Regions from separate parts of the Brochothrix campestris genome, predicted to be linked through region 2. Evidence: riboswitches for the same ligand, from Rfam matches in the RefSeq annotation. Region 2 holds a riboswitch; the other holds the start of a gene.
The links. A riboswitch is a leader RNA that binds a small molecule or an ion and turns the genes downstream of it on or off. The one in region 2 is predicted to bind thiamine pyrophosphate.
Positions count from the first base shown of each region.

Region 1: another riboswitch for thiamine pyrophosphate. It lies ahead of ACJYYY_RS00795 (ECF transporter S component); the one in region 2 lies ahead of tenA (thiaminase II).

Region 1 is NZ_CP175511.1:148,401-161,023, forward strand. It holds gene ACJYYY_RS00755 (beta-glucosidase) at 1-68, shown strand, start outside; gene ACJYYY_RS00760 (MBL fold metallo-hydrolase) at 109-726, opposite strand; gene murQ (N-acetylmuramic acid 6-phosphate etherase) at 932-1,825, shown strand; gene ACJYYY_RS00770 (PTS transporter subunit EIIC) at 1,838-3,292, shown strand; gene ACJYYY_RS00775 (MupG family TIM beta-alpha barrel fold protein) at 3,383-4,429, shown strand; gene ACJYYY_RS00780 (MurR/RpiR family transcriptional regulator) at 4,468-5,313, shown strand; gene ACJYYY_RS00785 (energy-coupling factor transporter transmembrane protein EcfT) at 5,362-6,105, opposite strand; gene ACJYYY_RS00790 (ABC transporter ATP-binding protein) at 6,098-7,498, opposite strand; gene ACJYYY_RS00795 (ECF transporter S component) at 7,485-8,063, opposite strand; TPP riboswitch at 8,173-8,275, opposite strand; gene ACJYYY_RS00800 (biotin transporter BioY) at 8,409-8,957, shown strand; rRNA gene ACJYYY_RS00805 (16S ribosomal RNA) at 9,590-11,137, shown strand; rRNA gene ACJYYY_RS00810 (23S ribosomal RNA) at 11,439-12,623, shown strand, end outside.
Region 2 is NZ_CP175511.1:311,332-323,954, reverse strand. It holds gene thiE (thiamine phosphate synthase) at 1-79, opposite strand, end outside; gene thiD (bifunctional hydroxymethylpyrimidine kinase/phosphomethylpyrimidine kinase) at 69-884, opposite strand; gene thiM (hydroxyethylthiazole kinase) at 881-1,624, opposite strand; gene tenA (thiaminase II) at 1,605-2,294, opposite strand; TPP riboswitch at 2,369-2,467, opposite strand; TPP riboswitch at 2,530-2,627, opposite strand; gene ACJYYY_RS01640 (IS6 family transposase) at 2,916-3,596, shown strand; gene ACJYYY_RS01635 (hypothetical protein) at 4,189-4,941, opposite strand; gene ACJYYY_RS01630 (hypothetical protein) at 5,083-5,682, shown strand; partial or broken gene ACJYYY_RS01625 (IS3 family transposase) at 5,808-6,937, opposite strand; gene ACJYYY_RS01620 (replication protein) at 9,536-10,288, shown strand; gene ACJYYY_RS01615 (RNA-directed DNA polymerase) at 11,069-12,619, opposite strand.

The sequences.
Region 1 (12,623 bases), 160 kb from region 2:
GTTTTACGGGTGGGAAAATTAGTCGTAAAGCCGTGTTACGTTATTTACGTTGGGTGAATGGCAAATGATTAAAAAAAAGGAACTGCGCGAAGCAGTTCCTTTTTTGTTCTAATTAAAGTAAGGATTGGTGGCAATTTCAGTCCCAATCGTTGTCGCCTCACCATGGCCTGGATAGGCCGCAAAGGTTGCTGGTAAGGTAAACAGTTGTGTGCTGATTGATTGTAGCAATTGCTGCTGATTGCCTAAGTATAAATCAGTGCGACCCATGCTGCCTTTAAAGAGGGCGTCACCACACACGACAAAATTGTCAAAGACAAAGCTCACGCTCCCTGGTGAATGTCCGGGAGTTTCGACACAATAAAAGGTGATGCCCCCGAGTGTGTAGTCTGTGTGAGACACAAGTAACTCCTCAGCTGGTGCAGCCACCAAAGCGTTACCACTATTAGCGGATAAGTTAAACGCAGGATTGCTCAACCACGCTTGCTCAATCGGGCTAACGTAGACCGGAACGTGATAACGAGCCCGTGTTTGTTCGAGTGACTCAATATGATCGTAGTGGGTATGTGTTAAAAGAATAGCGGCGGGTGTTGTGTCTGTGGCAGTAATCGCAGCCGTAATTGCCTCGAAATCTTCGCCCGGATCGATAATCAAACAGTGTGATTCATTGTGAATAATGTAACAGTTTTCGGCGATACGACCGTTAATAATACGTTTAATTGTTAGCATGAAAAAACCTCCTCAATGTTCGTTAAGTAAAGTATAGCATGAACTAAAATAAAGCGGTATTTTTATAAATGTATAGGGAAGTGACAATCTTTTGAATGAATTGTGAAATAAAATTACTTAATAAAATAAAAAAGTTGAAATAATATTTCAGAAGAAGTACAATAAAGATGTAAACGGATACAGTCGAATTAGAGGAGTGGGAAAAATGATTGAACATTTAAACACAGAAAAACGCAATGAGAGAACAGCTAACTTAGATCAAATGTCAGTACACGAAATTTTAGCAGTGATGAATGAAGAAGATAAACGGGTACCGTTAGCGATAGCGGAGCAATTACCGCAGATTGAAGCTGTCGTTAAAGCGGTTATCACCGTCTTTGAACAAGGAGGCCGTTTATTTTACATCGGTGCCGGAACAAGTGGTCGTTTAGGTATTTTAGATGCGGTTGAATGCGTACCAACGTTTGGAACAGAGGCAGAAATGGTACAAGGTTTAATCGCTGGTGGAGCTAAAGCGATTAAAGATGCAGTTGAAGGGGCAGAGGATTCAACAGAATTAGCTGTGGCCGATTTACAAGCAGTCAACTTAAATGAAAAAGATATTGTCATTGGTATTGCTGCAAGTGGACGCACACCTTATGTCATCGGTGGCTTAGACTATGCGACAACAGTTGGTGCAATGACGGCAAGCATTGCCTGTAATGCACCCGCTGAAATTAGCGCGCATGCACAATTAGCGATTGAAGTTGTCCCAGGTGCTGAAATTTTAACGGGATCAACCCGCTTAAAAGCAGGTACGACCCAAAAATTAGTGCTCAATATGATTTCAACAACAGCGATGATTGGCATTGGTAAAGTTTATAAAAACTTAATGGTTGATGTCCGTTCAACCAATATCAAATTAGTGCAACGTGCTAAAAATATCATTAAAGACGCAACCGGTTGTGATGAAGCAACGGCTGAACGTGTTTTCGAAGAAAGTAATCATCACGTTAAAACTGCGATTGTTATGGTATTAACAGGGATGGATTACACCGCAGCAACAAAGAGTTTAGTTGAAAGCAAAGGCTTTGTCCGTCGGACATTACCTAAATTGTAAGGGGGAGCATAGATGAGTAAAGAAGTTGAATTGGCACAACGGATTGTTGAAAAAATTGGTGGTCTCGACAATATTAAAATCGTGAACCATTGCATGACGCGTGTCCGTTTATCATTGCGTGATAATGAGCAAGTGCAGATGGATGCGTTAAAGCAAGTTAAAGGTGTCATGGGTGTTGTTGAAGAAGACACGATTCAGATTATCGTCGGTCCCGGAACAGTTAACAAGGTGGCGAAGGCGATGACCGACATGACTGGTGTTGAACTCGGTGCTGAAATTAAAACAGCCCAAGCAACAAAAGTGAGTGGTTCAAACCGTGAACAAGTCGAAGCGATTGCATCGGCCAATAAAGCGAAGTATAAAAAAGGTGGCAACGGAGCGATGAAACGCTTCTTAGCGACAATCTCGGGTGTTTTTATTCCCCTCATTCCGGCCTTTGTTGGTGCGGGCTTAATTGCGGGTGTTGGTGCGATAATAGCCAACATGATTGTGGCAGGTAAGTTAGATGGTAGTCAATGGTCTGAAATTGTACTAGTGCTGAATGTCATTAAAAACGCGCTGTTTGCCTTCTTGAATATCTATGTCGGTATTAATGCGGCGAAACAATTTGGTGCAACCTTACCGCTCGGTGGTGTCATCGGTGGTGTCATCTTACTTAATGGTGTGACACCCGACCAAACGATTCAAAATATTTTCACGCATGAAGCATTGCTTTCGAATCAAGGTGGCATTATCGGCGTTATTATTGCGGTTTATCTGCTTTCAATCGTGGAAAAAGGCTTGCGTACCTTTGTGCCGAATGCGATTGATATTATTGTGACACCAACGATTGCTCTGTTAGTTACGGGTTTAGCAACAATCTTTTTAATTATGCCCGCCGCAGGTTACGTCTCAGATGGGATGTTAACAGCGATTAACTGGGTGATCGGTACCGGAGGTGCAATTTCTGGTTTCTTACTAGCTGTCCTCTTTTTACCGATGGTAATGTTTGGCTTACATCAAGTGTTAACCCCAATTCATATTGAAATGATTAATCAAGTGCATATGACAACGTTATTGCCGATTATCGCAATGGCAGGTGCTGGCCAAGTCGGTGCAGCGATTGCTTTATGGGTTAAATGTCGCAAAAACAAACCGTTTACAAACATCATTAAAGGTGCGTTGCCAGTTGGAATTTTAGGAATTGGTGAACCGCTCATTTATGGTGTGACATTACCATTAGGTCGTCCGTTCATTACCGCTTGTTTAGGTGGTGGGATTGGTGGCGCTGTCATTGGTGCCTTCGGTAATGTTGGTGCGATTGCCATTGGACCATCGGGTGTCGCGCTCATTCCCCTCATTCATGACGGAAAATGGCTCATCTATGTGTATGGTTTACTTGCAGCTTATGCTGGCGGGATGATATTAACCTACATCTTTGGTGTACCAAAAGAAGCGACGAAAGCAGTCGCGGCCGAAACGGAATAAACGGGACGTAAGGCTTGTTAGAGCGTCCAACAGTGTATAAATGAAAACGTAGACTTAACAGGTCTACGTTTTTTTAAAGGAGGAGAAAAGATGTTAGGTTTTTTAATTTCATTAACAGAACAAACGGTAGCCGAAAACAAGCGATTAATTGAACGGATGGCACAAACGGGGAGTCGTTATGCGTTTACTTCATTGCAGATGCCTGAAGAAAAACCAGCGGACCTCCAAGCGGTGTTGCTTGAAATTGGCGCCTGTTTAAAAGCGCATCAGGTGCAATGGATTGCCGATGTCTCACCGATGACGTTTGAACAGTTTACCTTGAATCGCTTAAAAGCGTTTGGTTTTACCGGTTTGAGGATTGATGATGGAATTTCAATGGCAGACATTGCGGCCATGACCGAAGAATGGCAGATTATTTTAAATGCGAGTACATTAACTGCGGCGGATATGAATGACTTGATGAACAACCATGCGCACATGAATCGGTTAGCGGCTTGGTACAATTATTACCCACGTCCAGAAACCGGCTTGGAACGTGAGGCGTTTATAAAACATACGGCCTTTATTAAAAGTTATGCGATTGAAACGGGCGCATTTATTCATGGTGATGGTAAACAACGGGGGCCGATATATGCCGGTTTACCGACGTTGGAAGAACACCGTGACCTTCATCCCCTTGCCCAATACCTTGATTTACGTGACTGTGGTATTGATACGGTATTGGTGGGTGATTTATCGTTGCAGTCAGCCACGATGGCACAGTTTGAACGATGGTTTACCGATCAGCTCCTGTTGTTACATGTCGATAATCAAAGCGACTTTGCATGGCTCGATGATGTGTTTCATGTGCGTCGGGATGTGGCGCGGGATGTGATTCGGGCAGCGGATAGTCGTGTGCGTTTAGCGCAACGCTATCATCCGATTGCGGCCGAACAGACAAATGAGCGTTTACGTGGCTGTATCACAATTGATAATGCGGCGTATTTACGTTATGAAGGTGAAGTTCAAATTATGTTAACCGATTTGCAAGCAGATTCGCGAGTGAACGTATTGGGGCAGGTAATTACAGGGGAGCACTCATTGTTACGATTTCTTAATCGTCCGGGTACCGCTTTCGCTTTTAGCGCTGTAAAATGATAAAATAAGCGCAGGAGTTGTTGAACGGAGGGATTGGAATGAAAGGTATCATCAGTCAGCGAATTGCAATGAACATTAGTAATTTATCGAAGGTTGAGCAACAAGTCGCGCAACTTGTCTTGGATCAAGGAAGTGCATTGATGCAGTTATCAACCCAAGAAATCGCGAAAGAGTCGCAGACGAGTCCAGCATCAGTCGTGCGTTTTTGTAAATCAATGGGATTGAAAGGTGTACCTGAGCTGAAGTTGGCGCTATCGGCAGAAGGGGCGCAAGCCAAAATGACGGGTTATTTTGATATTGTCGCAGATGAGCCCGCTGCTATTTTGATTGAGAAATTGAAAGCGAATACGATGCAAACGGTGGAAGATACATTGGCTCTCATTGATGTCGCACAGTTGCAAGCCATTGCGACAGCACTGACGCAAGCCGAAACAGTGTTTGTCTATGGAATTGGTGCTTCTTGGCTTGTGGCAGAAGACTTTATGCAAAAGTGGTTACGGATGGGGAAACATGTGCATGCTGTCCAAGACATTCATTTGATGGCGACGATGATGGCGACTGCCCAAACACCGGCCTTGTTTTTAGGCGTTTCATACAGCGGTGAAACACCAGAGGTAATCAAGCTACGCGATCGTGCCATTGAAAAGGGTATTACAACGGTGTCTTTAACGGGCTTTGGCAGCAATACGTTAAACCGTGCGAGCGATTATGTTTTGCAAACCTCGCATGCGCCGGAAGCCTTTTTGCGCAGTGCAGCAACAAGTTCGCGAACGGCCCAATTGTTTATTATCGATGCCTTATTTTATGTCTATGCGGCAATGGATGTCCAACATACCCAAGCAGCGTTGCAAGAGACACGTGCAGCAATTAAGGCATTAAAATAAAAGAACGTCTTCCTTATCGACCTTTCGATAGCGAAGACGTTCTTTTAGTTAGGTTAAAAAGAGACAACTGCCGATAACAACAAGCCAAAGGAGTACGTAGTAAAAATCGTTGCGCGAATAAGTTGTTATGTAATAGAAGGAACGTGGTCCTTTTTTAAATTTCTTGGCAGACATCGCGACTGATATTTTAAACGCGCGTCGAATCGATTGTGAGAGCATCGTGATGCTGTAACGCTTCAATTTAGCAACGAGTCCGGCTAAGCCATGCTGTTTATGCATGCCCCGTACACGCATTGCTTTTGTTAAAATCGTAAACTCTTCCAGCATAATCGGCAGTAATCTAAAAACGGTTAGAAAGCTATAAGCAATAAACGTCGGTACGCGAAATTGTTGCATCAGGGCATAAAAAAAGAGGACGGGATTTGTCGTTGTTGCAAAGGATAGACCGAGCAATGAAAAATACAAGGTCCGAAGCATAATAATACTCCCGTTCAGCAGGCTTTCACTCGAAATCCGCCACCACCAAAACTGGAATAAGACATCATCACCGAGTCCGAAGAGCATGACTGTAATACCACTTGTAAACGACAGCAGCAAAAAGGGCAGTAGTAAGCTAAGGCGCCAACGCCATTTCATCGGTGAAAAGAGTAAATAAAGTAACAATGCACAACCGACCAATGCGCCAAGTGTTGTAAGTGAATGAATGAAAAGTGTTGAAATCGTAATGGTGAAGAAAATTAAAAATTTCAAGGCGGGGTTGACCCGTTCGAAAAAGGACGTAGGCTTAAGCATCGGAGGTCGCCTCCTTTAAAGTCGCGATGCCATCTGTTACTTCGAGCACAGCAGTGGCATAACGGTTAATGATTTCTGGTTCATGCGTAATCATGAGAATGGCCATCCCAGCCTGGCGCCATTCTTCTAAATGTTCAATCAGACGAAACGTATTACGGGCATCTTGGCCGAAAGTCGGTTCATCGAGCAATAACAGTGTTGGTTGTGTAATGAGACTACAGGCCACGCTCAACCGACGTTTTTGCCCCATCGATAACGCTAACGGGTGCAAATCTTTTTTTGTAGTGAGGTTAAAGGACTGTAAAAAAAGCCCCAAACGCTCATTTTGCTCTGTAGCACTTAACTGGGTAAACTGCAGCCCATAGGCTAGCTCACTCTCAACTGTATCACAAATAAATTGGTAATTCGGATTTTGGAAGACAAAACCGCAGTCATCTTGCGAACCTTCTGAAAAAGTAAGGTGACCACTTGTTTTTAACAAACCACGGATGCCTTCAAGCAAGGTTGATTTACCAGAACCATTCTCTCCGGTGACACATAACCAGTCGCCGGAGTTGATTGTCAGTTGCTCTAGTGAGACAACTGCTTGTTTTTTTCGTTTGACGGTTAGGTTGTTAATGTTGAGCAGAGGTGTCGTTTGGGTGAGTGTGATTCTCTTAAAGGCAGGCGCCTGATCCCAACTGTTCGGGTGCCAAATACCGGCAGCTTCTAAAAAAGACCGATGGGCTGTTAATACGTGTTCGGTTGGTCCGTCGGCGACGATTTTACCATCAGCATCGATAATGACAACGCGTGAAACAAAATCAATGACTTCGGTAATCTTATGTTCAACGATTAGCAGCGTTTTCTCACTGGTCACGTGTTTTAGTTGTTGCCAAAAATAACGAGTGGCAGCGGGGTCAAGCATTGCTGTCGGTTCGTCTAGATAGTAAAAGTCACTTTCGAGCGCGAGCAAACTAGCCAGTTGTAAACGTTGCTTCATCCCGCCAGATAAGTTGTTAATTGGTGTATGAAACGGTGCGGTCACGTTGGCTAACTTTAAAAAGTGGCGAATCCGTTCTGGCATTTCGGCTGAAGGGCGTTGCTGATTTTCTAACACAAAGGCAATTTCTTCATCTGTGTAGGGCATGTTGAATTGTGAATCAGGGTCTTGAAAAAAGTAAGCGGTATTTGAAGGTGTGTTGGACCAGTCCCATTTTGTTGGGATGGTGATGATATCAGGAATAACCCCGGCTAACACTTCGAGTAAGGTTGATTTTCCGGCGCCACTTGGTCCAAGAATCAGAATTTTCTCACCAGACGTATAGCTGAAATCAAGTTGTTTTAAAAAAGGTTGAGACATGCCAGGAAAGAGCAGTCGGAGGTTTTTAACGCCATAATTAGTCGAGGGCATCGTAATCATCCTTTGTAATCGGTCGTACTAACTGAGCGACCCCGGTTTTTTCCATCGTTTTGGCTAAGTAAAAACTTAAACAACCGGCAATCAGAATAGTACCGACTACACGGAAGATAAAAATTAAGAGTAAGGCCCATGGTTGTACAGCTAAATAGCCGTAGGGCCAATCGATTAAAAAGGACGCCAAGCAAGCAAGTAGGCCCGCAATGATGGTGGTATCCATTGTGAAACGATTGTAACGAGTCGCTATGAAGATTAATTCACAGGCTATCCCTTGACCAATACCGTAAACGAAACTTTGCATCCCTAAACCACCAGCGAAGAAGGTTTCGATTAAGGCTGCAGCAGCTTCGGCAATTAAGGCGACACCGGGTTTACGGATGACGAGCATTGCAAAGGGGCCAGCCATGAACCAAAAACCGTAAATGACTTGCTCTAGCTGTAAGCCAAATGGTTTTAATAAATCATAAGGAACATTACCAACTTTATAAAGAAGGCCGAAGACGAGTGCGATAACGATAGCGACTAAAATATCTTTTAATGTGAGTTGTTGCGTTTTCATCGATTAATCTCCTCTTTTCTTAAATTAAGGCAAAAAAAGCCCGCTTACAGCAGCCAAATACAAGGCGGTAAGCGAAACGAAGGTGTGAGAGTATGAACTCACAGCGAGATAATCGACGTTTCCACTTTCCTACGCTGGTATTAACCAAATCAGGTTCAAAGGGATTAGACGAATGTCTATCTCAGCTAAAAATAGCACCCCTAGTGGATGGATATAAGTTGCCTAAAATATAACATATAAAAAAGGGTGATGCAAACACCTTTTATGTTAACTGTTATCAAAAAAAGTTGACATTGTTGGGTGAGGTCGATAAACTAAGAAGATAGTAAAAGAGGAGAGTGAGCGATGAAAACACAGGCCATAGCATATATAGGTATTATGTTAGCTGTACTAATTGTTTTAGGTTATGTCCCACCAATTGCCATTGGAGTAATCCCTGTTCCGATAGTGATGCAAAATATGGGGATTTTTTTAACTGGATTATTGTTAGGGCAAAAAAAAGGAACGATTACAGTATTGCTTCTATTAATAATGGTAAGTATAGGGTTGCCTGTGCTTAGTGGTGGGAGTGGTGGAGTTGCAGTTTTCTATGGTCCAACTGGTGGTTATGTGATTGGCTACCTTATCGCTGTTACTGTGATTGGCTACGGGCGTGATAGATTATCATCCAAAGTAAATTTCATACGTTTGTTACTCCTAACGCTTTTCGGAGGGGTTTTTATTATCGATCTCTGTGGCTCCATTGGATTGCATTGGCATACGGGGCTCTCTTTAAAAACGGCACTGTTATCGAATGTAGTCTTTATTCCGGGAGATTTGATTAAGGCGGTTATCAGTGTAATCGTAATGATGCGAATGCCTCAACAAATGCGGGTTAAACTAATGAAGGCCTAAGTATGTGCATGAGAGGGTGTTGTGTTCTATCTTCGGTGTAAGTTGAAACACCTGTATGGTGTGAGGTTGAACACAAACGCTGTCGCTTCACCTTCTCGGAGTCGAGTGCCATCAGCACACTCACTTTAAAGACTCTTTTTGTGAAATCAATTAGTTAGAAGCAAACAAAGTGAAAGATAAATGAAGGCGATAAATTTTAGTAAGGTGAAATCTTTCTAATAAATAGTTGAAAAGTATTGACTTGATAGCTAAAATGTTATATTATATAAAAGTTGCATCGAACAGAAAAGTAGGCAATCGAATGTGAAAAGAGTAACAACTAAATGTTGAAAACACCTTGACACGTATGAGGTTAACATGCTATACTGATTAAGTTGCATTAGAGAAAAACTTTTCTGAACAAACTAAAGTGTTTTAGAAAGTTGTTGACTTTGATTAGAAGATGCGATATAATTAAAAAGTTGTCAGCGGGAGTTGATAACGATTGACCTTTGAAAACTGAACGAACAAAAAGATGTTATATGCTTAAACTCTTAGGAGTTTAACCAATTAATTTCGTAACGACAACAAGTAATAAATTTTTAGCTAGCGAACTAGTTAAGGATCATTTGACGGTTTAAACACCGTTACTTTTTAACGAGAGTTTGATCCTGGCTCAGGACGAACGCTGGCGGCGTGCCTAATACATGCAAGTCGAACGAACGGATAAGGAGCTTGCTCCTTTGAAGTTAGTGGCGGACGGGTGAGTAACACGTGGGTAACCTGCCTCACAGCTGGGGATAACATCGAGAAATCGATGCTAATACCGAATGTGCTGAACATCATAAGATGTTCAAGTGAAAGACGGTTTCGGCTGTCACTGTGAGATGGACCCGCGCTGGATTAGCTAGTTGGTAAGGTAATGGCTTACCAAGGCGACGATCCATAGCCGACCTGAGAGGGTGATCGGCCACATTGGGACTGAGACACGGCCCAAACTCCTACGGGAGGCAGCAGTAGGGAATCTTCGGCAATGGACGAAAGTCTGACCGAGCAACGCCGCGTGAGCGAAGAAGGCCTTCGGGTCGTAAAGCTCTGTTGTTAGAGAAGAACAAGGGTGAGAGTAACTGTTCACCCCTTGACGGTATCTAACCAGAAAGCCACGGCTAACTACGTGCCAGCAGCCGCGGTAATACGTAGGTGGCAAGCGTTGTCCGGAATTATTGGGCGTAAAGCGCGCGCAGGCGGTCTTTTAAGTCTGATGTGAAAGCCCCCGGCTCAACCGGGGAGGGTCATTGGAAACTGGAAGACTTGAGGACAGAAGAGGAGAGTGGAATTCCAAGTGTAGCGGTGAAATGCGTAGATATTTGGAGGAACACCAGTGGCGAAGGCGGCTCTCTGGTCTGTTACTGACGCTGAGGCGCGAAAGCGTGGGGAGCAAACAGGATTAGATACCCTGGTAGTCCACGCCGTAAACGATGAGTGCTAAGTGTTAGGGGGTTTCCGCCCCTTAGTGCTGCAGTTAACGCATTAAGCACTCCGCCTGGGGAGTACGACCGCAAGGTTGAAACTCAAAGGAATTGACGGGGGCCCGCACAAGCGGTGGAGCATGTGGTTTAATTCGAAGCAACGCGAAGAACCTTACCAGGTCTTGACATCCTTTGACCATTCTGGAGACAGAACTTTCCCTTCGGGGACAAAGTGACAGGTGGTGCATGGTTGTCGTCAGCTCGTGTCGTGAGATGTTGGGTTAAGTCCCGCAACGAGCGCAACCCTTGATTTTAGTTGCCAGCATTAAGTTGGGCACTCTAAAGTGACTGCCGGTGTAAGCCGGAGGAAGGTGGGGATGACGTCAAATCATCATGCCCCTTATGACCTGGGCTACACACGTGCTACAATGGATAATACAAAGGGTCGCGAAGCCGCGAGGTGGAGCCAATCCCATAAAATTATTCTCAGTTCGGATTGCAGGCTGCAACTCGCCTGCATGAAGCCGGAATCGCTAGTAATCGTAGATCAGCATGCTACGGTGAATACGTTCCCGGGCCTTGTACACACCGCCCGTCACACCACGAGAGTTTGTAACACCCAAAGCCGGTTTGGTAACCTTCGGGAGCTAGCCGTCTAAGGTGGGATAGATAATTGGGGTGAAGTCGTAACAAGGTAGCCGTATCGGAAGGTGCGGCTGGATCACCTCCTTTCTAAGGAATAGGAACACACCTTCGGGTGTGACAAGTTACATTAATTGTTGTATGACATCTGCTTGTTCGTTTAGTTTTGAGAAGTCAATCTTCTCATTTATGTTTGTTCTTTGAAAACTGAATACTAATTGATATGAAATAGAAAGACCAAGTAACAACCGAGACTCATTTTAGGTGATTTATAATCATCAGGTCGTATCGCACGACCAACCAGACATATGTTCATTATGTCGAACTAAAAACCGTAAGGTGATTAGTAAAGAGGCGTTAGTAGTTGTTTAACAACGAACACAAATCTGAAGGTTAAGTTAGAAAGGGCGCACGGTGAATGCCTTGGCACTAGGAGCCGATGAAGGACGGGACTAACACCGATATGCTTTGGGGAGCTGTACGTAAGCTTTGATCCAGAGATTTCCGAATGGGGAAACCTACTATGCTTGATCGCATAGTGTCTACAACTGAATACATAGGTTGTTTGACGGCAGACGCAGGGAACTGAAACATCTTATTACCTGCAGGAAGAGAAAGAAAAATCGATTTCCTGAGTAGCGGCGAGCGAAACGGAAACAGCCCAAACCAAAGAGCTTGCTCTTTGGGGTTGTAGGACATTCTACACGGAGTTACAAAGGAAGCGTTTAGTTGAGTAACCTGGAAAGGTTAACCAAAGAGGGTAACAGTCCCGTAAACGAAAAGCGCTTCTCTCCAGAATGTATCCTGAGTACGGCGGAACACGAGAAATTCCGTCGGAATCCACGGGGACCATCCCGTAAGGCTAAATACTCCCTAGTGACCGATAGTGTACCAGTACCGTGAGGGAAAGGTGAAAAGAACCCCGGAAGGGGAGTGAAATAGTTCCTGAAACCGTGTGCCTACAAGTAGTTAAAGCCCGTTAATGGGTGATAGCGTGCCTTTTGTAGAATGAACCGGCGAGTTACGTTTACTAGCAAGGTTAAGTCGAGAAGACGGAGCCGCAGCGAAAGCGAGTCTGAATAGGGCGAATTAGTTAGTAGGCGTAGACCCGAAACCAGGTGATCTACCCATGTCCAGGATGAAGGTAAGGTAAAACTTACTGGAGGTCCGAACCCACGTAAGTTGAAAATTGCGGGGATGAGGTGTGGGTAGCGGAGAAATTCCAATCGAACCTGGAGATAGCTGGTTCTCTCCGAAATAGCTTTAGGGCTAGCCTCGAGGTAGAGAGTCGTGGAGGTAGAGCACTGTTTGAACTAGGGGCCCATCTAGGGTTACTGAATTCAGATAAACTCCGAATGCCATCGACTTATACTCGGGAGTCAGACAGTGAGTGATAAGATCCATTGTCGAGAGGGAAACAGCCCAGACCACCAGTTAAGGTCCCTAAATATACGTTAAGTGGAAAAGGATGTAGTATTGCTTAGACAACTAGGATGTTGGCTCAGAAGCAGCCACCATTTAAAGAGTGCGTAATAGCTCACTAGTCGAGTGACACCGCGCCGAAAATGTACCGGGG
Region 2 (12,623 bases):
CTTTTTCTAACGTTTCCAGTGGTTCCGTACTGTTTTGTGACCCCATTATAAAATAAACGCCCAATACATTACGGTTCATGTGTCATTACCTCGCATTTCCCTTGAACTTGTTTATACGCAAAATGATTCGTCGGTCCATGCCCTTTTCCGATATGTAAGGGGTGACTAATCGCTAAATGAATAAACTTTTTCGCTTCGATGATGGCTTCTTGTAAAGGGAATCCTTTTGCGAGTAACGCTGTGATGGCAGCTGAAAACGTACAACCTGTTCCGTGCGTATCCTTTGTATCTATACGAGGTGTCGCGACACTGAATTGCCCACCTTTCCAAAATAGTATATCTGTCGCATGTAGTCCTTCAAGATGTCCACCCTTCATGACAACATACTGTACACCTAACGCTAGTAAATCATTTGCTGCTGCTTGAATATCTTGTTGCGTTCGAATCGTTCTACCCGTCAAAACTTCCGCCTCTGGTATATTCGGTGTACACATAAAGGCAATCGGCATCAATTGCTCTTGCATCGCACGAACCGCCTGTTGTTGCAATAAATTGGCACCTCCCTTTGCAATCATGACAGGATCGACAATTAAGGGAATAGACGTATTTTTTAAAACATCGACAACACCTTCAATGATTGTTGCATCAAATAGCATACCTGTTTTGATTGCTTTCACATCAAAATCAGTAAGAATTGCTTGTAACTGTCTCTGTACAAACGATGATGTTATAGGCGAAATCCCATGCACACCTAGCGTATTTTGTGCAGTCAATGCGGTAATGACCGATGTGCCAAACACACCTAATTCCTGAAATGTTTTTAAATCGGCTTGAATCCCAGCACCGCCACCGCTATCTGAACCTGCTATTGTACATGCAATCATATGCTTCCCTCCGCAACTAATTCTAAATAGTTCAGCACATTTTCTTGCATCGTGCCAATCGCTCCGAAAGCCCATTCGCTTATTTTTTTATATTCAATTAACACCTGTTCCAAATCTGTTAATGGCTCTGTACTACTTGCCAGTAAAGCTGCACAAATCGCACTCAGCAGACAACCTGTACCTGTCATTTTTGTGATTTTTTCATGACCACCAGCAATTTCACATACTTGTACACCATCTGTTAATACATCTTTCTCACCTGTTACGATGACGAAACAACGGTATTTTTGTGCAATATACATGGCTGTTTGTTTCACATCCATGGCGCCATGCCCACTATCTACACCTTTTGATACCCATTCCACACCAGCAATTGCTGCGAGTTCTCCTACATTACAACGGATTAATTGCATTTGAATTTGTTGGAGTAAATCAAGCGTAGTTTTTGTACGATAAGCTGTTGCCCCTGCACCAACAGGATCAAATACAACGGGTACTTGATGCTTATTGGCACTTTGACCAGATAGTCGCATCGAAGAAATCGTCTGTTCATTTAATGTCCCAATATTTAGTAATACGCTATTTGCCTTACTTGCCATTTCCATTACTTCTTCTTGTGCATCCGCCATAACAGGAGATGCCCCAACTGCGAGTAGACCATTGGCTGTAAAATTTGCGACGACATAGTTCGTGATGCAATGGACAAGCGGTTTTTGTTGATTAATTTTTTGCAGGCTCATTATGATACACCCCCTCAATCCAATCTTGTTTCGTCCAAGCCATTTCCCAAAACTGCCACTCATAATAACAACTCTTCTTAAAATGTGCTTCTAATACTGTTTCTTTCAGTGACTGCTCCGATGCGAATCGATTCATCATCTTTTTTTGCTGGTCAATCGTATCTTTCATTTCATCTGAGCCATATACAGCAATCCACTCTGCATATAATGGAATATCTGGCGATGCGTATTTTAGTTTTTGCCCAATTTCTTGGTATAGCCATGGACAAGGCAAAATGGCTGCGAATGCTTCTGCTACATCTCCTGTAAAAACAGATTGATACATATGACTGACATAATTATAGGCAGCTGGTGCTACCTCAAATTGTTCCATTTCCTCAGCCGTTACCCCTAAATCCTTAAACGTTTTACGATGCAATTCTAATTCAGCCTCGTGTATAAATTTGGCTGTTTCTAAAAAATACTGAACGTCTTCATCATTTGTTGCTTTTGCTGCTGCAAGTGCTAATACTTTTGTATAATGCTTCAAATAATAAGCATCCTGAAGCATATAAAACTTAAACTTTTCTAATGGTAATGTGCCATCTGCAATCCCTTGTACAAATGGATGGTCAAAACTCGCCTCAAAATAAACGTTCATTTCCTTCCTTACCTTTTCACAAAACTCCATACATAGTCCTCCTTTAAATGGTGGACGTAAGCGCAAAAAGGCGCCTCTAAAATAGAGACGCCAAAAAAGGGTAGATTACACCACTAATTGCTCCCTACGTCAGTGTTAACTGTCAGGTTCTAAGGGTCAGGTTTTAACCTTCTCAACACCGAAGTGTCCCCCCGCAATTAAAGTATTTGCAAAAAGAAAGGCTCCACGTAAAAATACGCAGAGCCTAAGTAAGTACAAATTTATCATTCTTATGTACTTTGCTCCCTACGTCCGTATTAACGGTCAGGTTCTAAGGGTCAGGTTTAACCTTTTCAACACCAATGTGTCCCCCTGCAAATGCATTTAATTAGTTTTAGTGTATCAGAGTGAATGAATTTTAACAAGCTTACCTAAAACAAGTACAATACTCAAAATTATCATAAACATTCCCAACACCGCTTTGGGAACATTCAAGCCCTACTTTATTGTTGTCATAATTAACAGCTCCTTAGTTGTATTTTTCATTTTTGCATCGGTCATAGATAGCTCTTATATCACGTATATACATTCTTTTTTCGGTTCTGTTGCAAAGTTTTAAACGATCCTTCAAATAAGGTATAATAATAGAAAAATAAACTTGGAGGAACGAAAATGAACCATTTTAAAGGGAAACAATTTCAAAAAGACGTGATTATTGTGGCTGTTGGTTATTATCTTCGCTATCATTTAAGTTATCGTGATGTACAAGAACTCCTTTCTGATCGTGGTATTGAAGTTTCTCACACCACCATTTATCGATGGGTACAAGAGTATGGTCCTATCATTTATCAAATATGGAAAAGAAAGAATAAAACAGCCTGTTACTCTTGGAAAATGGATGAAACATACATCAAAATCAAAGGGGAATGGCATTATCTTTACCGTGCGATTGATGCCGAAGGCACTACTTTAGATATTTGGTTACGAAAAAAACGAGATACACAGGCTGCTTATGCTTTTTTCAAACGTTTAAGTAAGCAATTTGGAGAACCAAAGGTGATTGTCACGGATAAAGCTCCCTCTCTTTATAGTGCTCTAAAAAAATTAAAAGAGAAAGGATTCTATCTAAAAACCGAGCATCGGACCGTTAAATACCTGAATAATTTGATTGAACAAGATCATCGCTTCATAAAAAGGCGGAATAGATTGTATCAGAGTTTAAGGACGACTGCTAATACGATCAAAGGGATAGAAACCATTCATGCACTATATAAAAAGGGCCGAAAAGAAGGTAATCTCTTCGGCTTTTCCGTCTGTCTTGAAATTAAGGAATTATTAGGACTTCCAGCTTAATCAATCATAATAGAGAGAAAGAGCTTGTGTCACTTAAAACTTTGCAACAGAACCAATGCGACCAAGCGAACAAAATAGAGGGTCAAAACGTTGATTTAACAACATTTACACGTTGTGAATCTTGTGACATTTGGCTGTTTTTTTTGTGACATATGTTACAAAACGTTGAAATGAAACAAAAGAGTAAGGATATGTTAAAATAAAAGAGCTTAAACTGTCGCAAGTTAAGCTATATGATTATAAAGAAACACAGTCATCTCGTGAGAGACGGCTGTGTTTTTTTGTGATTTAAGAACGATCACGTGTCATACAGGAATTATACGAAACGGTGATCAGTTTTTCATTTGAAAACGTTGCTGTGACAGCGATGTATAAGACGTGTATGGGTGATTGTGGGCATGTGTGTTCTAAAGGCTGTTAGAATGGGTTTCTCAGACATGGTTTAGTTAACCTAATTAGCCATTATGAGAAGTTAATCTGCATATTTATAAAAATGGTTCAATTATATGTGAATTTCTTAAGCATCTGAGTTCGTGATTTATTTTTCGTGTCCAGCAACTTTTTCGAACTTCAGATAACTTATGTAATACGGTCAGTTTATAAAAGATTTCAATTGGTCTTTATCAGTATCATATGTTGTTATTTTACCGTTGGATATCTTAAATAACGCAGGTACAGTTTCCAACTTCAAAGTATCTATTATCTTTTCGAAATTTTCATTTTGTAATTCTTTTTGTTTATTGCTATCTAAATAAGAAAAATTGATACTTTCAGTTCCCATGTGTTTTGATAATTTCGGAAGGAATTCTTGACAATACTCGCAGTCATTTCGTCCGATATAATAATACCCATCCCTTTTTTTATTGATGGAATCAATGAATGAATTTGCATTAATTTCAGTAATTCTTTTTTCTGTCTTTAGTTTATCTATACTATTATCGTAGTCAGTTATGGCATTGCTTTTTTTAGTCACTTTCAAATGGAGTAGATTTTTCAATGTTTTTGTATCTTCAGAATTTATTTTTTTGTTTTTTGTATCTTTAGAGTTGCTAACAATTAAAAAATCTCCATCAAACCATATTGACATAACTGTTTCAAGGGTACTTTCTTCCAGGTTGCTAATATGAATTATATAATCTGGCGCTGTTTTTACTTTTTTGCTTGAAACTTTACTATTTTCAATAATTTTCAATAACTTTTGTATATCTTCTTCTTTAGTTAGTTTGTTTTTTTCATCAAATTTAATGCCGTTACTATCTTCTACTCCTACTTCTAGTACTCTTCCTTTAGAACATCCTATTAAAAATATAACTAAAATAATTGCTAAAACTATTGTTTTCTTCACATTAATTCCTCCCAATATAGTTTAGCAACATCTTTTAAACATGATGTTGCAATGTATAACCGTTCCGTTTATACTATAACTAATTATATATGTATGCGCTATCATAGTAAACATATAATTAATATTTTAGGAGGATAAATTATGAAAAAAAGAATTGCAAGTCTTGTTTTATCTTTAGTAATGTTATTTTCTATTTTTAGTGTCGTATCTGCGGATGCCAATGAACCTGAAGTTAAATTCGAACCACAATTAGTAAATGAATACTATAACAACGAAGGTTATTTGGTAAGTGAATTTTCAGATTTACCGGATAATTTCGTTACAGATTCTGAAGGGAATATTTTGAAAGAAAATGCACCGACTCTTAGAAGTGGATGTGCGCTAAGATATAGTTATAAGACGATAAAAACAGAAAAAATAAAAAATAATAAGTTCATATCTAACCATCCAGGATTTAAAAAATGGGATAAAGTTAATGGGTATTATTTTAGTACTAAAAATTCAAATTATTCAGTTGGATTAAGTGGTTTTGGTGTTAGTGTATCTGCATCTGTTGCCGCTCCAGGTTCAGGGACATTTATTTCTGCTTCTGCTAAAAAGTGGTCGCGCCCAGCAATATATGGTGATGCATATAAAACTACTAAAACAGTAACTGTTACTAATCCGTGTGGAGCTAATAAAAAGTATAATAAAAATTATTACACTACTAAAAAAACGTATAATAAAGCTATATATAAATAAATTAAAACCACCAATCTAAATTTAGATTGGTGGTTTTAATTTTATATCATTAGATTATTATAAGATAGAGATACCATTGTTTTAACACTGTTGCTTTGGAATGGCAACAGTAAATTGAACAAAAATTATAAGGGCTGTAATTTAAATTCGGTAGGCGTTAAATAACCCAATGTTCCATGAATACGGATGTTATTAAACCAATGAACGTAATCATTTAATTCAAGTTCCAGCTGATTAAGATTGGAAAAGTGAGCTTGGTTTGCGAATTCTGTTTTAAACACTTTGAATGTTGCTTCCGCTACAGCGTTATCGTTAGGACAACCCTTCATACTTAGTGAACGTTGAATATTAAATGTTTCAAGCGCTTCATCAATCAACCGATTATCAAATTCTTTCCCTCGATCCGTGTGAAACAGCTGTATGTCATTTAAATTTGCAGAAATGCTTGCTAATGCTTCATAGACAAGACTTGCAGTCTTGTTTTCTCCTACACTATGTCCAATAATTTCACGATTGAAAAGGTCTACAAATAAACATACATAATGCCACTTTCCACCGACACGAACGTATGTTAAATCACTTACAACGACAGCTAATTCTTTTTCTTGAATGAACGCACGTTTTAACTCGTTTCTTATAAGTGCCTCATTCGAACGTGATTTTTGCGGTTTAAATTGAGCCACAGTGTCGTTTGAAACTAAACCTAACGAATGCATTATGCGGCTAATTCGGCGTCTTGATACATGTTTAGGTTCAGCTAACTTTAATAATTCTCTTTTGATTTTACGCGTACCCTAATTATTACGGCTTTCTTTGAAAATCCGTTCAATTTCTTTTAAAAGTGCGATGTCCTCTGTTTTTCGCTGCGAAGTGGCATCTAAATTTATATGATAATAATAGGTGCTCCTTTTAATCTCGAGGACGGCACACATTGCTGATACCGAATAAAGGTGAGCGTTATTACGAATCACATTTATTTTCGTCCCATGATCAGCGCCGCTTGCTTTAAAATATCATTCTCCATTAGTAACCGCTGATTTTCTTTACGTAATTTATCTAGTTCTATTTCATCTTCTGTTCGATTATCTTTAGCTGCGAACGAGCCAGTAGCTTGAGGATTTTTAATCCATTTATCTAATCCCGAAGGGGTTAAATCATATTCACGAGCAATATCAGCACGTGACTTTCCATTTTCATAAAGCTTCACCATTTGCAGTTTAAATTCAGGCGTAAATGTTCGACGTTGACGTGGCATAGTAGCACACTCCTTTTTATTAGTAGTCTTAGTTTACAAGCCCTCATTTATTCTGTCTAACTTAGTGTAGCCTATCCAATATTCGTTGTATTATATAGAAAACTAGTTCATGCAAACAAACCAACCAACTATTCTACACCTTTATTATAACGAATACAGATGTTTGGTTCTATAATTTGAAAAATTGATAATATCGAATCCGATTCACTTAACTGAGTTAAGTGAATCATCTCTGAGTGGAAATGGTCTATCAATTCTTTTTATACGCAAAAAAAGAACCCTCTCACACTCCGAAAAGTGTTGGGGTTCTAAGTATACCGGCGGTCGGGGTCGAACCGACACGACCTTGCGGTCACAGGATTTTGAGTTTCAGCCAGAGACCCGATTTGATATTCTTACATAAAATTAAATAAGACTTAAGTCATCCATAACCAATTAGAATTGATTACAACTTAGTCTTTCAGGAAACTATTTGGTTACATATAGAAATTAATAGCAAGAACACATTCGCACTATCTCTTTCAATATATCTCTACTTGTATTGATTACTAACAAAGTATAGCATTTATTCAAACGCTTGTCTAGTGAAATTAGGCTAGATGGTTGAATATTTTGATTAGATGTTTATATATCCTCTATCTTTCTGTCTCAAAAAGGTCAGTTGTCATGATTAAGTAGATAGTTCCACCCTCAAATAGTTTTTGAATCAAGACAGAATCAACTCTTTCTAAAGGTATATTCCCTTTCTTGTACCTCAAAGCTCACGATTGTATTTCAATGGATTTTCTTCACTTGTTGTTAAAGACCTATCAGACTAAATAGTAACTAATAACTCAAACCACTTCTTAAACAACCTCTTAATGATGTCCTTTGATTTCTTATTTGGCATTTTAAGCCTTTATTTGTAACTCGTTCTTTCTTCCCTTCCGTTCTAAAGCAACTAATCCAAATTTAGAACGAGAACCGATCTCTTAGGGTACTGGAGCCTGTGCCCCCCTCTTAACGTGAAAAGTAACTCCTTCTTGCTAAATCAGCTAGAGCGTTTTTTCATACTCACATTAGGCAATATGAAATTTAACTTTGATTTTTCATCTTGCCAAGGATGAATTTTCACCACCCCCCACACACATTTTTTTGGAAATTCATACCGAAACAGGTACAGGGAGAAAAAAAGTGTGTGCCCTCACTAAGATAGTGGCATTATTCGCAGTCAGAACAATTCATCTTTCAACTTCCACAAGATGAATTTCAGACAAACAACAAGAACCCAAACCCAACATGCCTTATTTGCTATCGCAAAGCTTCTTATCACCTCTAAGTCTCTTACAACTCATCAAATTAAATACCACTTTCTTCTATTAATAGTGTAATTTTAGCACCTTAGATTATTCTTGCAATTAGAACTACTTTTCTATATCTTAGCTATGCTGATTCTAAAGCATAAATAAGCTTTTCATAATATAGATAAACTGATTGCAAAATAGATGTCTGCTTTTGACCATCTAGCTAAACTGATTTGCATAATAAACTGTAAATGATAACTCTCATTTACAACTTATTTCGAGTTCAGATGCCTAGATAATCGTACAAATAAATAATCGGTCAGTCCTATCTCATCATAAACCCAACATCCAATGTGAACCATAACTGAAATGACCAAATCAACCTTACTTCCTGCAAAACTAAGTTAAACCACAAGGCTAACCCTCAAATATAACTTTCTATATTTCCCATAGATAATTCAAGCTACATTATACCTAATAGATAGAGTAATAAAGCTAACAGGCTACGCATTACCCTGCCCAAAGCTAGATAGACCCCATCAAGTCCTACTGTAGAACAGACGTATTACTCCTGATACCTTTTCGAGGTATAAAGATGGTAAGCCTAGATACAGCAGTCAGATGTAATTTAGTAAACAGTTAGATACATAGTCAGAAAAATTTTAATGAGAGCTGGATGCTTTAGGATAGATAGAAATACGACATAGCTAGGTGCTCTAAAAAGCATCAGATGTTGATTTGTAGGGATTAAACTTTTTTTGACATTTATTTAGATGTTTTGAATACTATAGAAGTACTAAAGAAACAGTAACATTTATACAAGTTAACAAAGCATAGTTAACCATTTAAGGAGGTGATAGCCACTGAGTAGAACCGCTCAACAGATGAGTACAAGTTGTATGATTTTTCTTCATAAGTTCTTGTTTAAGGAAAATGTACAACTAGTACTAAGTAAAAGCTATACAAGCTTCAAGGTGACGTCTAGATGATTTTTAAAGGCATTGAAGTCGAAGTCAATTAGAAATGCTCTCTAGTGGGGTATTTGGGGCTAGTCGCAGTTTTTAATAACATTCTTTGATGCCTTATGAAACTACGACCCCCTAAAAAATTTTGAACGTCTCTGAAACCCGCTACACCTTAACTCTCTCAAAGGATTCCACCGTTTTTAATGTGAAAAGTCGAGTGTATCAAGGGATTAACACTGGTTTCCTAATAAGAAACCAAGCCCTTAAAGCAATCGACGCCCTTTTAAAGAGAAATTAATGTGTAGTAAGGACTTGAGTTATAAAAAATTTAAAGAAAAGAGGCAATAATGATGCATAACAAAAAGAAGAATGCAGGTCTTAGAGCAAGAAATTGGACACTTATCATTTATCTAGATAGTGCACCAGAAAACTGGAAAGAGATATTAACAGAGACTGGTGTCCCTTGGGCACATAGTCCACTACATGATAAAGATGTAGATGTTAATGGTTGTATTCTAAAACCACATTATCATGTAGTTATCAAATTTTCTCTACTGAAGTCTTATCAGCAAATGCTTAAACTAACTGGTAAACTACGTGCTCCAAATCCTCAAGTCTGTGTTTCACTCGTTGGTTCAGTTGTTCACTTTACTCATAGTAATAAATCAGATAAAGAAAAATATCAATATGACCAACAAGAGATTGAGTCTTATAACGGTCTTGATATTGAAGAACTACTGAAGCCAACAAAAACAGAGATGAATGAGATTTTAAAAGAAATACGAGCATTCATCATAGAAAATGACATTCAAGAGTTCTGGCGACTCTGTCAATATGCAGATAAAGAAACATCAAATTGGAGCAGAGTTATCAATACTAAACACACTCTTATCAATCAATTCGTTACAAGCTATAGACATAGTCGAGATAAAAGAAAGGAAGTCTTACAGGTAGATGAAATTCAACTTGAGTCAGCTCTATGCCTTCCAACTATAACTACAATTGAAGAGTACAAAAAGAGTCAAAAAAACGCAGAATTACAAGCCTTAGGTGTTAAGGAATACCAAGAATCATACGAATGTCAGTACTCGGTACAAGTATAAGTAAGAGACATTTCACTAATAAAAAATTAATTGATTTACGCTTGATTACACCTAATTAGTATTGGTAATAATCATACTCAGTTTGGTAAATAACTCATTTCAACAGATTCAAATGAGATAGAGCTAGATAATTAATTTAATATAAACCCACAGATTCTACTAAGTAGACTGTGGGTTTAATCTTGTATTTTAAACTCTTATACCGATAAGTAAACCATTTCGTTTAGGACAGGTACTACTTACTCAGAAGGCAAATAAACTCTGCCCTCTTTGATAACTTGAAAACCAAGTCTAATTTGTGAGGTTCGATGACAGAAGTTAACCGATCCAACCATTTAAAAGCTAAGCCTTATAAGTAACTAACCGAGACAGATGATATCTCGCCACTGAATAGTACAATGAAGCGAGTTTGATAATCTCCTCCCCACTCAAACCTATGGTATATAAGCTTTTATAATTTAAAACCTAGGTCAAACCCTTGGTACGAACGATTCCCTTGAAATTAAACCCCGAACCCCTTGAGCCATATAGCTTACAGACACTTTTTGTTCATGAACAAAATCGCATAGGGGGTCGTAGTATAAAAATCTGATTGCACAACCTGAAAAAGTATATAGCCAAATAACTCACTTATCCAATTCATACTCTCACTCTCGAGTACCGACCACAAACACAGTCTCCAAAACAGCGCAAAAAGACGTACACTGACAGTTTAAACTGATAACGATATTTTACATTTAAACACTAATACTCGCTCCTTTACAACGTCGAATCTAGCAATTAGAAATCATTTGAATTAAATATATTCCCAAACAAATCAATTTCATTAGGTAACATAGTAATCTTCATATCGTTAATATATTCTTCATTTATGACTTTTGATTCATCAAATCCATCAATAAGCCAATCTGAATTCCACAGAGAGTTTTCACTGGGGTTTTTAATTTTTTTACAAATTTTTGAGTTATATGCTTTATCTCTGTCATCAACTATCGAAAGCCGTTGAAGCCATAGTTCTACAAAATCTGTATTCGGTGTAGACTCAAATTTACAAGTTATCTTATCAATGATGTCTGATATCCTATCCTTCTCAATTAAAGTCACTAATTTACTTAATATCACAACACAATGTTCGATTGTATTGGGATTTTTCATCATTATATCTATTGTTATACTAATAAGCTGATTTATATCATTAGGTGTGGAGTCTAATTCACTAATTCTATACTTATATATATCAGATAATGCACGTCTTATGCTTCCAGAATGGGGGTACTTATCAGCTAATAGTTTAATTTGAATCAAATGTTTTTGAATACTCAATTTGAAGGCTATCTTACCTGATTCTTTATACTCTAGACTAGAACGCTTTACGTCCCAATATAATTTATCTGGCTTAATAGCATCTTTAATTATGTCACTAGAAATAAAAGTCTTACTTGTATTGAGTTTCATATTTATTTCAGCTAAGGTTTCAGATAGTGCCTTAATAATCCTTTCAACAGTATCTTTACTATTAGAAAAAATCCTATAATCATCTCTGTATCTCATAATATAAAAGTCTGATAAATTTAACTCCTTTAAACTAGCTGTTAACTTTGAATCAGCATAGCTTAACACAACTTCGGCAATAAAATCCATTAAAACACTACCTTGAGGAATTCCATTTGTTTGACCATGCCTCATATGTGTTATCTTTGCATCAATTTTATTACCAATACCTTTATGTTGACTTCTATTTTCTGACAATTTAGCCCACTCTTTTGTGTGGATAGCCCACGAAATAGTGTGTGTATAGATTGAATCATAGCAATTAGATACATCTGTATGACCACAATACTCATACTTAATAGCATGTCTAATTTGTGCCTGTTCTAAATTTTCCCACCAATTTAAGATAACTTCTGCTTTGTCACTCTTTTCCGAACGTGACTCTATTGGAAGTGAAATACACTCAACTAAAGAATCTGTATGAAGTTGTTTAACTCTTTCACAGATCACTTTCCAATCATCCTTCTTTGTAATAAGATTAACCAAATCTACATAAAGTAAAGGATGTATTAACTCAATAGGCCTCCAAGCATAATTACCATCTTTATTAGCTAAAATTAGGTGATTAACATTTTCATGGGTTGATAATTGCTTTTTCTTATCATCTATACTAAGTTTTTGAATGCTTTTTTTCTTCAACATGTCTTTGGCGACATTCAATATTGCTCCCATATCAAGATAAACTGGAAGACTTGAGGTTATATAACTTTCACTTTTTAACAAAAAAGCTTTTGCCTCATTATTTGTCATTTCTATAATACTTTTTCTAGTTTTTTTCATGGTA